DNA from 2 places in the Paraburkholderia sp. UCT70 genome. Region 2 is predicted to be linked to the other one. Evidence: riboswitches for the same ligand, from Rfam matches in the RefSeq annotation. Region 2 holds a riboswitch; the other holds the start of a gene.

Region 1 (6,379 bases), on a different contig from region 2:
CGGCCGAAGCGCGCGCTGTAGCCCGCGAAGACCGAATCGACGTGACGGTCGGGCGCGGCGAACGTGTCGGAGTCGAGCGTCTGGTCGAGATGCTCGTAGCCGAGTTGCAGCTTCTGGTTCGCGGCGAGCGCGAAATCGTTCTGCCACGTGTACTGACGATTGTCGGTATCGAAGCGGCCGTTGTAGATGCCATTGGTGTTCGACACGCCGCGGTCGTCGCCCTCGGCGAGCGTGACGTGGGTGGTCCACCAGTCGGTCAGCTTGCCGTTCGCGAATACCGACACCTGACGCACCTTGCTATAGAGATTGTTCAGATCGATGGGCTCGCCGTACGCATTGTCGTAGCTGTTGTCGTTGTTCGACTGGAAGTAGCTGACGCCCGCGTCCCACCTGTCGGTGAACTTGTGACGCAGCGACGCGCTGATGCTCTCGTTCAGATTGCCGTTTGCGTTCGGATTCGCGTTCGGCGCCTCGAGCGGATTGAGCGACGAAAAGCCGTCGTCCTTCGTGCGTGCGAGCGAAATATTGAAAGTCGTGCGGCCGTCCTGATCGAGCGCGCCGTTCACGCCGGCCGTTTGCGTCTGCGTGCGGTAGCTGCCGTAGCCGACCGAAAAATTGAAACGCGGCGGATGATCGCCGCCGTCTTTCGTGAACACCTGCACGACGCCGCCGATCGCGCCCGAGCCATACAACGCCGACACGTTGCCGTTCACCACTTCGACGTGATCGACCTGATCGAGCGGAATCTGCGCGAGTTGAGCTGTGCCGAGACTCACCGAATCGACGCGCACGCCGTCGATCAGCAGCAGCGATTGCGTCGACGATGCGCCGCGCAGAAAGAGGCTCGTGGTCGAACCGGGGCCACCCGTGCGCGAGATTTGCGCGCCTGGCGCGAGTTGCAACAGGCCGGGCAGATCGGTCGCGGTCGTGTCGGCGATGTCCTGCTGATCGAACTGCGTAGTCTGCGGGATCGCATCGCGCAACGCTTGCGGTCCGCGTTGCGCGGTCACGACGATCGGCGACAGCACGTTGCCCGACGCATCGGTGGAAGTGAGATTGGCCGCGTCGGCAACGTTTGCGGCGCTCGCAGCGGTTGCATCCGTCGCGGACGATGAAGACGCGGGCTCGGCGCTTTGCGCATGCACGACGAGCGGCAGGCTCGCGAACGCGAGCAGCGTTGCGCGGGCGATGGGGGACAGCATGGGATGACATTCCTGTGGATGGCGTGCGCGGCCTGCTTCCCCGCGGGCCGACGCGTCACGAGCGCCCCCTTGTTTAGCGTTTTCGCGGGGGGACGTCCCTCTTTTCTGGCCGGTATCCGGGCTACGACACATCGATCCGCCTTCCCACGCGTGACGCGCAGTGGCACACTCGCACGTTGAACTTCCAACCTTGCGACCAGGACCGACCTGCATGAGCACATCACATGCGGTCGCTTACCGTTGCGGGGGCAGCGCAGGTTCGCGCATCCGGTTTTGGCACCGCGCGCGCCCTGCTTCCCGTTTAACTGCGCGCGCCGAAAAGCGCGCGCGGGCACCAGAGTGCGGGAAGTTTAGGAGCGGCCTCGCGGGGCGTCAAGAAAGGTCGACCGGAGCGCAATCGGTTCTGTTGAATGCAGGTTATTGTCGGATGGATTGCCGGTTTTTATCTTATGGTCGACGACGCGACACCCAACGAACGTGCACGAAGCGATGCTGTTACGTCTCGAAACGAGACAATTGTCGGAACCTGTAATATTCCGCGCTAAAATGCGATGTCTTTAGAGGACGCAGCACATGCTCACCGAACTCGAATCACTCTCCCAGAACATCGGCAAGCTGATTGCGATCAGCCAGCGCCACAACGAAGCGCGGCTCGCGCTCGAAGAGCAGCTCGCGCAAACGCGTGCCGAAGTGCAAGCCACGCATGCGGAACTCGCGCAATTGCGCGAAGAGCGCGACGCACTGCAGGCGGAACGCGACGCGCTGTCCGCCAAGATCGACGACGCTCAGGTGCGCCTGAATGCGATTCTCGAAAAATTGCCGCGCGCACGCGCGAGCAGCGAACCGGATAACCAGCTCGATCTGCTCGAGTCCGCCCAGCCCGAACACGAGGAAGCGGAAAGCGACGTGAGCCGACACGGAGAAAGCGCATGACCACCAAGCAGATCGAAGTATCGATTCTCGAAGTACCCTATCGTCTCGCCTGTTCGCCGGAAACGGAAGGCGCGCTGCTCGAGGCGGTCGCGCGCGTCGACGCCGAGATGAAGAAAATCCGCAGCGGCAGCAACGTGCGCGGCACCGATCGCATCGCCGTGATGGCTGCGCTGTCGCTGGCATCGGAACTGCTTAAGCTGCAAAGCAGCGTGCGACACGGAGAAGCATTTCCTGCTGAAGAAATCCGGCGTACAATGCAGCAAATGAACGAACAGCTAGGTACTGTGATCGAGCAGTACAGCTTGCAGTAAGCAGTAGTGGGCCGGTTTCGAATCGGTCACGTGTTCAACGGTTTGGGTTGTAGCATCATCGGTTAGCTTCCCTGCCTGGTTCGCCAAGGTCATACATTCCTTGAACCAATGCCATGTGCACGGTTGCGGAAATTTGTAGCACGGGTGTGCGCGTCACTCAGTCTGATGTACCCGAAGTGTTGCTAACTGCGACCAATTCTGAACCCTCGGTTCAGGATGCCGGCCTAGCGGCTAAGGCGGGGACCTTATCTGGAACGGCATCGGACTTCGGTTCGATGCCGTTTTTCTTTGGTCGTCGTTTTTTCGTTTGAGCGCCTTTTTCAGGGGCTTTTCCGTACGCGCCTGCGTTGTTGCGCTTCGTTCAATCTCACACACGCTCACTCCGATTCATGCGCTACTGGCTGATGAAGTCCGAACCGGACGAAGCAAGCATCGACGACCTCGCCAACGCACCTCATCGCACCTTGCCGTGGACCGGCGTACGCAACTATCAGGCGCGCAACTTCATGCGCGACGTGATGCAGGTCGGCGACGGCGTGCTCTTCTATCATTCGAGCTGTCCGGAGCCCGGCATCGCGGGCATCGCGGAGGTCTCGTCGACCGCGTATCCGGACCCGACCCAGTTCGATAAAAAGAGTCCGTACTACGACGCGAAATCGTCGCCGGAAACGCCGCGCTGGATGCTCGTCGACGTCGTGTTCAAGAAGAAAATCGCGCTGATTCCGCTTGCCGCGCTGCGCGAGCATGCCGAATTGCAGGACATGCGCGTGCTCGCCAAAGGCAACCGCCTGTCGATCACGCCGGTGACCGAAGCCGAATGGCGCTTCATCACTAAACAGCTGGTTTAAGGGCGAACGCGCGACGCGGCACCTGTCGTGATCGCATCCAGGTCATCGTTTCCGATGCGGCGGCGAAGCACTAATTGGGGAACCAAGCGTCGGTAAAACCCGCCTAATCGGTCGACGAAAGCGTGAGCTCGAACCGGCCGCTCGACGGCAAGCCGATGCATTCGCCAGCGCATCCGTCAAACCGCGCGCCACCACCCGGCGCTCGCGTCGAACGTGCACAACCTGTTCAAACAAGGATTCCAGTCATGACGACAAAAACCGCACGGTCCCTCGCACTTGCGCTCGCCTTGGGCGCGCCTGTGGCACTCGCACTGAACCCTGCGCCCGCTCGAGCGCAGACCATGATGCCGCAGCCTTCGGGCGTGCTGTCGCTGAATGCGCAGGCGAGCGCGGAAGTCCCGCAGGACGAAGTCGAAATCACGCTGTTTTACGAACAGGAAGCGAGCGAGCCGTCGTCGCTGACGTCGACGCTGAACGAACGCGCCGACGCGGCATTGCAGAAAGCGCGCGGCGTCAGCGGCGTGACCGCGCGCTCGGGCGCGTTCTCGATCTTCCCGTCGACGGACCGCGACGGACGCATCTCGACGTGGCGCGGCCGCACGGAAGTCGTGCTCAAATCGCGCGACTTCGCCGCGGCATCGAAGCTCGCCGGACAGATGGCATCGATCATGCAGGTTGGCAACGTGCGTTTCTCGCTGTCGCCGGAAGCGCAGCGCGCGGCCGAACAGCGGCTCAGCGGCGAGGCGATCAAATCGTTTCGCGAGCAGGCCGCGGCGTCCTCGCAGGCGTTCGGCTTTAGCGGCTATTCGATCCGCGAGGTCAACGTGAATCACAGCGGCGTGATGCCGCGTCCGGTGATGATGATGAGCGCACGCGCGATGGGCGCCGACGCGAAGAGCGCGCCGCTGTCGCTCGAAGGCGGCACGTCGACGGTGACGGTCAACGTGTCGGGGTCGGTGCAGATGAAGTGACGCGCAAGCGCAAGCCCAAACAGAAAACGCCACGGCATCCATCGATGCCGTGGCGTTTTTTATGCAACACTCGCTACGCTAGCCGAGCGCCGCTCAGTTCGCGCCAACCGCCTGCGCCGGCTCGCGACGCCCACGGCGATACGCCCACACCATCAGGCCGATGCCCGCGAGAATCATGGGCAGCGACAGCCATTGACCCATCGACAGCCCCATCGCGAGCAGGCCGAGGAAATCGTCCGGCTCGCGCGCGAATTCGACCGTGAAGCGCGCAAGGCCGTAGCCGATCAGGAACATCGCGGAAATCGCGCCGAGCGGCTTCGGTTTGCGCGAGAAAAAGATCAGCACGAAGAACAGCGCCACGCCTTCGAGTGCGATCTCGTACAGCTCCGACGGATGTCGCGGCAGCATGTGATATTGCGCGAACACTTCGTTCAGATGCCATTGCGCGGCCAGTTGCGGATGCGCGGCGAGCCATGTGGCGTCGTCAGGCGCGGCGCCGGGAAACAGCATCGCCCACGGCGCCGACGGATCGGTCACGCGGCCCCACAGCTCGCCGTTGATGAAATTGCCGAGGCGCCCCGCCGCGAGGCCCGTGGGCACCATCGGTGCGACGAAGTCGGTGACTTGCAGCCATGAGCGCTTGCGCTGATAAGCGAACAGCATCATCGCGATCGTCACGCCGAGAAAGCCGCCGTGAAACGACATGCCGCCTTCCCACACCTTGAAGATGTCGAGCGGATGCGCGAAATAAAAGCTCGCCTTGTAGAACAGCACATAGCCGAGCCGGCCGCCGAGGATCGTACCCAGCACGCCGTAGAACAGCATGTCGTCGATATCCTTCGCGGTCCAGCCTTGCGCGGCGACATACGGCAGCCGCAGCCGCAGCCGGGCGACGACGATCGCCGCGACGAACGCGACGAGGTACATCAAGCCATACCAGCGCACGGCGAGCGGCCCCAGATGGATGGCGACAGGGTCGAAATTGGGGTGAATGAGCATCGTGTAGTTATGGGCAGTTCAGGTTCGAAAGCAGTTTTTACAGGGAATCAGAAGCGGGATCTAGACACGCGACGCGACGCTCGCCGCATGCGCGCGCACGATGTCGATGAAGCCCGCCAGCACCGGGCCGACCTCGTCGGTGCGCCAGACGAGGCCCGTCTCGATCGCGGGCACCGACTCGGACAGCGGCCGGTACACGACGCCCGTGCGCCGCAGGTTACGCAACGATTGCGGCACCAGCGCGACGCCCATGCCGGCCGACACGAGACTCACGATGGTCTGCATCTGGATCGCCTCCTGGCCGATCCGTGGCGCGAGGCCCGCAACGCCGTAGCAATCCATAATGATGTCATAAAAGCCCGGCGCGAGACGCCTTGGGAAGATCACGAGCGGCGCGTCGGCGACATCGCGCAGGCTGACGGGCATGTCGAGCCATTCGGCGGCGGGGTCTTCGGCGGCGCTGCCCTTGCCGTTTGCGTTCACGCTGCCCCACAAGCCTTGCGCCATCTCCGTCGACATCGCAATCACGAGCGGCTCGCGCGCGATCGGCAGCCACGACAGCTGCGCCGCATGCCGCGACGGCAGCGGCGCGATCACCAGACCCGCGTCGATACGCCCGGCCACCAGTTCCTCGACCTGCACGTCGCTGGTCGCCTCGGTCAGTTCGAGCCGCACGCGCGGATGCCGCGCGCCGAAATCGCGCAGCAGCAGCGGCAGCAGGCCGTAATCCGCAGTCGACACGAACGCGAGCGACAGCACGCCCGCCTCGCCGCGCGCGAGGCTCTGCGCGAGCGGCCTGAGCCCTTCCGCGGCCGCGAGCAGCCGCTGCACCTCCGGCAACAGATCGGCGCCGACCGCCGTCAACTCGACCGAGCGCTTGGTGCGCGCGAACAGCTCGACGCCGAGCGTCTCCTCGAGCGCGCGGATCGCCTGCGACAGCGGCGGCTGCGTCATCGACAGACGCGCGGCCGCGCGCCCGAAGTGCTTTTCCTCGGCGACGGTGACGAAATAGCGCAACTGGCGCAGGTCGGGGATCGTCGGCAGCATGATTAATATATTTTACGACCTGAACAACCGCGAATAATACACACGACGCGTGTCACGCAAAACCGCCG
Region 2 (6,379 bases):
AGCTCAGCATCGACAAGACGAGCGGTGTGCCGAACATCGACTCGATGGAACCGCTGCAGCGTTAAAACACCGCCTCGGATCGCCGGGGCCGCGAGTATCAGTTATTCCTGCGCCGGCTCGTCTTGCGGCCAGCGGTTTTCGAACACGCAATCGGCGAGCGGCAGACGGCTCGCCCAGCGCTCCGTTTCGAGCATCGGCTCGCTATAGAAGGCAGCGACGTGGCCGAGGCACAGAATCGCGACCGGCCGCGCGCCTTCCGGCATCGCCAGTAGCTGGTGCACCGCGTCGACATCGAATAGCGACACCCAACCAAGCCCGAGTCCTTCCGCGCGCGCGGCGAGCCACATGTTCTGGATCGCGCACGCGACCGACGCGAGATCCATCTCCGGCAGCGTGCGACGGCCGAAGACGTGTCGCTCGCGCCCGTCCATCAACGCGATCACCAGCAGTTCCGCGCATTCGCGCATGCCTTCCACCTTCAGCTTCATGAACTCGTCGCGGCGCTTGCCGAGCGCGTCGGCGGTGGCGAGCCGTTCGCGCTCGACGATGTCGCGCAAGCCCGTGCGCAGCGCCGCGTCGGTGATGCGCACGATGCGCCACGGCTGCATGTAGCCGACGCTCGGCGCGTGATGCGCCGCGTCGAGCAGACGCCGCAGCACCGCCGGATCGACCGGATCGGGCACGAAGTGGCGCATGTCGCGGCGTTCGTAAATCGCGCGATAGACCGCATCGCGCTCGGAGTCGTCAAAAGGTTGCGCCATGAAAGAGGGCGGCCGTGAAAGCCGGGTTGGAGGGCCAGTAAGCGTGCATATAGGTTGCCACAATCGGGCCCACGCGGAACACCGCTTCGCCGGGCGCGTCGCTGTGCGCGCGCGTGGCGAAGCGCTGCGGCGCGAGCGGCGTCGCGAGCTTCGAGTAGTGGAACGTGTGGCCGGTCAGCGTGCCGTGGACGCCATCGATCTGCTGCATGCCGAGCGACGTGAAGCGCGTTTGCATCGTCGCGTGACCGGGTAGCAGGCCCAGCATCGGCGTGCTAGTGCCTTGCGCGTCGGTCAGCGTGTCGAGCAGATAGAGCATGCCGCCGCACTCGGCGACCACCGGTTTGTCCGCCTCGACGTGCGCGCGGATCGATGCCGCGCTGGTCGAGTTGCCCGCGAGCGTCGCCAGATGCAGCTCGGGATAGCCGCCCGGCAGATAGAGCGCGTGCGTGCCGGCGGGCAACGCTTCGTCGGCAAGCGGCGAGAAATAGCTGAGCCGCGCGCCGAGCGCTTCGAGCAGCGCGACGTTGGCCGGATAGATGAACGAGAACGCGGCGTCGCGCGCGATCGCGATGTGCTTGCCTTCGAGCAGACGCGGCAGCACTTCGGGCGAGGGCACGCCGAAATCGACCGGGCGCGGCAGTTCGGCGAGCGCGGTCGACGCGAGCGTATCCGCCGCGCGTTCCAGGCGCGCTTCGAGATCGTCGATTTCATCGGCCTGGTGTAGGCCGAGGTGGCGGTCGGGCAGCGTGATCTCGTCGCTCGCGGCGAGGTGGCCGCACCAGCGCAACCCGGGCGGCAGCGCTTCCTGCAGCATCTGCGCGTGCCGAGCGGAGCCGACGCGATTCGCGAGCACGCCGTGGAACGGCAGTTGTGGTCTGAAGCGCGCAAGGCCGAATGCGAGCGCGCCGAAGGTCTGCGCCATCGCCTGCGCGGAAATCACCGCGAGCACCGGCACGCCGAACGTGGTCGCCAGATCGGCGCTGCTCGGCGTGCCGTCGAACAGGCCCATCACGCCTTCGATCAGGATCAGATCGGCTTCTTGCGCCGCCCGCGCGAGCAGGTTGCGACATGCGCTTTCGCCGACCATCCACAGATCGAGCGACAGCACCGGCGCGCCGCTCGCGCGCGCGAGGATCATCGGATCGAGAAAATCCGGTCCGGTCTTGAACACGCGCACGCGACGTCCGAGCCGCCGGTGATAGCGCGCGAGACCGGCGGTGATCGTGGTTTTGCCTTGTCCCGACGCGGGCGCGCTGATGAACAGCGCGGGGCACGCCCCGAAGGAAGTCCCCTGGGGGGACGCCGCGGAGCAAGTCCTCTTGGGGGGCGCCCCGGACGAAGCACCGTTGGGGGACGCCGACATCGCTCAGAACTCCACGCCGCGCTGCGCCTTCACACCTTGCTCGCGATACGGATGCTTGATTGCGCGCATTTCGGTGACGAGGTCGGCGGCTTCGATCAGCGCGTCCGGCGCATGGCGTCCGGTCACGACGACATGCAACATCGGCGCACGCGCGTTGATCACCGCGAGCACTTCGTCGAGCGGCAGGTATTCGTACTTCAGCACGGTGTTCAGCTCGTCGAGGATCACCATCTGGTAGTCGCCGCTTTCGATCATCCGCCGCGCTTCGTTCCAGCCTTTGCGCGCGGTCGCGATGTCGGCCTCGCGGTTCTGCGTGTTCCACGTGTAGCCGTCGCCCATCGTGACGAAATCGCATTGCGCGATCGCGCCGAGGAAATCGCGCTCCGACGTATGCAGCGCGCCCTTGATGAACTGCACGACGCCGAGCCGCATGCCGTGGCCGAGCACCCGCACGGCCATGCCGAACGCGGCCGTGCTCTTGCCCTTGCCGGTGCCGGTGTTGACGATCAGCAGGCCTTTTTCGACGGTCGCGCTGGCCTGCTTCTTTTCGTGGCCTTCGCGGCGGCGTTCGGTCATGCGTTGATGCGATTCCGGATCGGTTTTCATCGAGGGTCCTGGTCTTGAGAGGCGGGATGGGATGGGGGCGCGTCGCTAAGGGCAGCGTTGTTCGCCGCTGCGATCGCCACCGTGATGCCGGCGTGCGCGGTCTTGCGTACGATTAGACGCGCCTTTTGCGCGGTTGTGGTGGAGTCCGGCGCCGTGGCCGCCAGCAGCGCGCACGGCTCGCACACACCATCGACGCCGAGATGCGCGTGTGCCGCCGCCGACGGCGACGCGACCGGTACCGCGGCGATCTGCTCACGGCTGAACAGTTGCAGCGGCAGCTGATGACGTGAGCAGAATTCGAGCAGACCGGCTTCGTTGGCTTTGGTGTCGATCGTCGCGATGGCGCGGATCTGCTCGAAGGTATTCGATCCGAGCGCTGCGCGGACGGCGGCTTCGATCTCAGCGGCTTCGCTGTGCAAGCGGCAACCGATGCCGACGCTTAGCGTTTTGATCGCGCGTCCGAGTCCGTGTCGTGTCGCGCTCGCTGCCAGTTCGTGAGCAAAGCCGGCGTCGCGTTTGGCCGCATCACGCGCCAGTGCGAGCGACGCCACACCGCCGATCACGACGATCGCCGGCGAGCCGAGCCCCGCGCGCGCCACCGCCCCGGCGAACTCGCGAAGCGGCGCGAGCACATGACGCTGCTCAGGCCGCGTCGCCGACTCGATCGCCGCGCACGGCGTGTCGGCGGACATGCCGGCAGCCAGCAATGCGCGGGCGATCTCGCCGAGCCGGCGCATGCCCATGTAGATCACCAGCGTCATGCGCGTCGCGGCGAGCGCGGCCCAGTCCGGTTCGCCACTGCCGGCGCCGTGGCCGGTGACGAACACGACGCCCTGCGCGTGATCACGATGCGTGACCGCGATACCGAGGGCCGCGGGCGCCGCGATGCCGGCCGTGATGCCGTTGATCACGTCGACTTCGATACCCGCGGCCTGTAGCGCCTGCAACTCTTCGCCGCCGCGGCCGAACACGAACGGATCGCCGCCCTTAAGCCGCGCGACGCTGCGCCCCGCGCGCAGATGCCCGAGCATTTGCGCGACGATGTCGGCTTGCGGCGTGGACGGATGGCCGCCGCGTTTGCCGACGTACACGATTTGCGCGTCGGTGCGCGCGAACTGCAGCACGTCGGGATTCACCAGATCGTCGACGAGCACGACATCGGCCTGCGCGAGCGCGCGGGTGGCCTTCAGCGTGATCAGTTCGACGTCGCCGGGACCGGCGCCGATCAGCCAGGCGCGCGTCATCGCGGCGTGCATTGCGCGCGCCATGCGGTGATGGAAGAAGAGAAGCAGCGTGCGACAGCGCGCGCGGCGGTGAATATAGAGGTCATGCGGAATTGCGAATCCGGGCACGCGCGATGCCGCGCTGCTACGCCTTCACATCCGTTCCCCGCGGATTCCGGCGGCCGGCGGCGCCACGTGATGCACGGATGCAATGCGGCACCGCCTCCGCGTCTGGCCGGTATCCGGGCTGGCGGCCTCATGCGCTTCGCCTTCCCGTCCCGGTTTGTGGATTCGCGGGACAGTGGCATCAAAAAACGCATGCGCGGCACGTCGGAATCGAAGGCGAATCGAATCGCGCGCCGCAGGTCGCTTACCGTTGCGGGGACAGCACAGGTTGAACGCGCGAGGCGCTGCCTGTTTCCCGTTTAACTGCACACGCGAGCGCATGTGCGGGCACCAAACGCGCGCATACGATAGCACATGGCGCCTTGCCGGATAAGCCAGGGCGGCGCTTTCCGGCTCTGTGCGTTCCTTGACTGCGCAAGGCCGCGGGCCTACACTCGCACGCACTTTGGGTGCTCGCGTGCGCGCTCGTGCGCATGCAGTTAAACGGGAAACAGGGAGCCACCTGCTCTGGAGCGGCTAACCTGTGCTGTCCCCGCAACGGTAAGCGAAAAGCGGTTCCGGCTTGATAGCCGGGCACCGCAGTGCCGGCTTCGATGTCCTCGCGCAAGGTCGCGTGGACATTTCACCACTGGACGAGAAACCACTCGGCCGGGAAGGGGAAGCGGCGCTTTCGCCAGCCCGGATACCGGCCCAAAGAAGCAGAACGACCGCCGCGGGGATGCGGCGGCGCGTTCATGACCTCAGTTCCGCTTTCTGTATTTCCGTTGTCGCGGCAATGCCGTCGTTCGTCCCCGTGTCTGGTGATCGCTGGTACTGCTGCGCGTGCTTCATTCGCTCCATTCGCCAGCCGACGCGGACCCACGCGCGGACTTTCCGGCATACCGTTCAACGCCAAGGGATGGACCTCACGATGCAAACTCAATTGCGCAAGATCCCCGTCACGATCGTCACGGGCTTTCTCGGCAGCGGCAAAACCACGCTGCTGCGGCACATTCTTCAGCATGCGGCCGGCAAGCGCATCGCGGTGATCGTCAACGAGTTCGGCGAGCTCGGCATCGACGGCGAAATCCTCAGGGGCTGCGGCATCGGTTGCGATGAAAACGGCGTCGAGACCGAAGGGCAATTGTATGAACTCGCGAACGGTTGTTTGTGCTGCACCGTGCAGGAAGAATTTTTCCCGGTGATGGAAAAGCTCGCGGAGCGCCGCGACGAACTCGATCACGTGCTGATCGAAACGTCGGGCCTGGCGTTGCCGAAGCCGCTCGTGCAGGCGTTCAACTGGCCGCAGATCCGCAATGGCTTCACGGTCGACGCGGTGGTGACGGTGGTGGACGGCCCGGCCGCCGCGAGCGGCCAGTTCGCCGATAACCCGGTCGCCGTCGATGCACTGCGCAAGGCCGATCCGAATCTCGATCACGAGTCGCCGCTGCACGAGCTGTTCGAAGACCAGTTGTCGGCGGCCGATCTGGTGATTCTGAACAAGACCGATCTGATCGACGACGCGCGGCAGCACGAGGTCGAAGCCGCGATCCGCGCGGAGATTCCGCCGCAGGTGAAGATCGTACGTGCGCAGCAGGGGCGGCTCGACCTGCATACGCTGCTGGGCCTCGAAGCGGCGTCGGAAGAGACGATCCACCTGCGTCATGACCACCACGGTTCCGCCGACGACCCCGATCATCACCACGATGAATTCGATTCGGTCGTCGTGCAGGCATCCGTACCGTCGCGCGACGCGGCGCTCGCCGCCTTGCAGACGCTCGTCGAAACCCACACGATTTACCGTGTCAAAGGCTTCGCGGCACTGCAGGGCGCGGCGATGCGTCTCGTGATCCAGGGCGTGGGCCGGCGCTTCGACAGCTACTTCGACCGGCGCTGGCAAGCGGGTGAAAATGGCGACGGCGCGTTGAGCCGCTTCGTGCTGATCGGCTTAGACCTCGACCAACACGCGCTGCAACAGGCGTTCGACGCAGCGCTCGACGCGACGTCGAACGCGACAGCATAAACGGGCGCACCAGCATGCATCTGCTGCGCACGACGCCGGGCGGCTTCGTCGACGATACGCAGGGCGTGATCCGCATCGATCAGCAGCCCGCCGATATCGTCGTGCTCAGTTCCGCCGACACCACGCTGTCGCTGCTCGCGAGCGTGGTGCCGCGTCTCGGCGACGGCTTTCCGAGCGTGCGGCTCGCGAACGTCACGTATCTGCGTCAGCCTGCCTCGGTCGATTTCTATCTGGACGACGTGTTGCAGCATGCGCGCGTGGTCGTCGTCGATCATCTCGGCGGCGAAACGTATTGGCC

Evidence for each region. Region 2 has a riboswitch for cobalamin ahead of cobA (uroporphyrinogen-III C-methyltransferase). Riboswitches for the same ligand answer to the same signal wherever they lie in the genome.
Region 1: another riboswitch for cobalamin. It lies ahead of OKW41_RS44350 (TonB-dependent receptor domain-containing protein); the one in region 2 lies ahead of cobA (uroporphyrinogen-III C-methyltransferase).

What each region holds. Positions count from the first base shown of each region.
Region 1 covers NZ_JBNPVZ010000004.1:4,025,028-4,031,406, reverse strand. Annotated here, with positions in the region: gene OKW41_RS44350 (TonB-dependent receptor domain-containing protein) at 1-1,202, opposite strand, end outside; cobalamin riboswitch at 1,293-1,556, opposite strand; gene OKW41_RS44345 (ATPase) at 1,776-2,135, shown strand; gene OKW41_RS44340 (cell division protein ZapA) at 2,132-2,446, shown strand; RNA gene ssrS (6S RNA) at 2,512-2,693, shown strand; gene OKW41_RS44330 (EVE domain-containing protein) at 2,836-3,294, shown strand; gene OKW41_RS44325 (SIMPL domain-containing protein) at 3,540-4,265, shown strand; gene lgt (prolipoprotein diacylglyceryl transferase) at 4,359-5,264, opposite strand; gene OKW41_RS44315 (LysR family transcriptional regulator) at 5,325-6,311, opposite strand.
Region 2 covers NZ_JBNPVZ010000002.1:1,830,919-1,837,297, forward strand. Annotated here, with positions in the region: gene OKW41_RS10820 (DUF4136 domain-containing protein) at 1-65, shown strand, start outside; gene bluB (5,6-dimethylbenzimidazole synthase) at 102-761, opposite strand; gene OKW41_RS10830 (cobyrinate a,c-diamide synthase) at 745-2,124, opposite strand; gene cobO (cob(I)yrinic acid a,c-diamide adenosyltransferase) at 2,128-2,730, opposite strand; gene OKW41_RS10840 (cobalamin biosynthesis protein) at 2,727-3,221, opposite strand; partial or broken gene cobA (uroporphyrinogen-III C-methyltransferase) at 3,237-3,974, opposite strand; cobalamin riboswitch at 4,170-4,429, opposite strand; cobalamin riboswitch at 4,510-4,787, shown strand; gene cobW (cobalamin biosynthesis protein CobW) at 4,990-6,081, shown strand; gene cobN (cobaltochelatase subunit CobN) at 6,096-6,379, shown strand, end outside.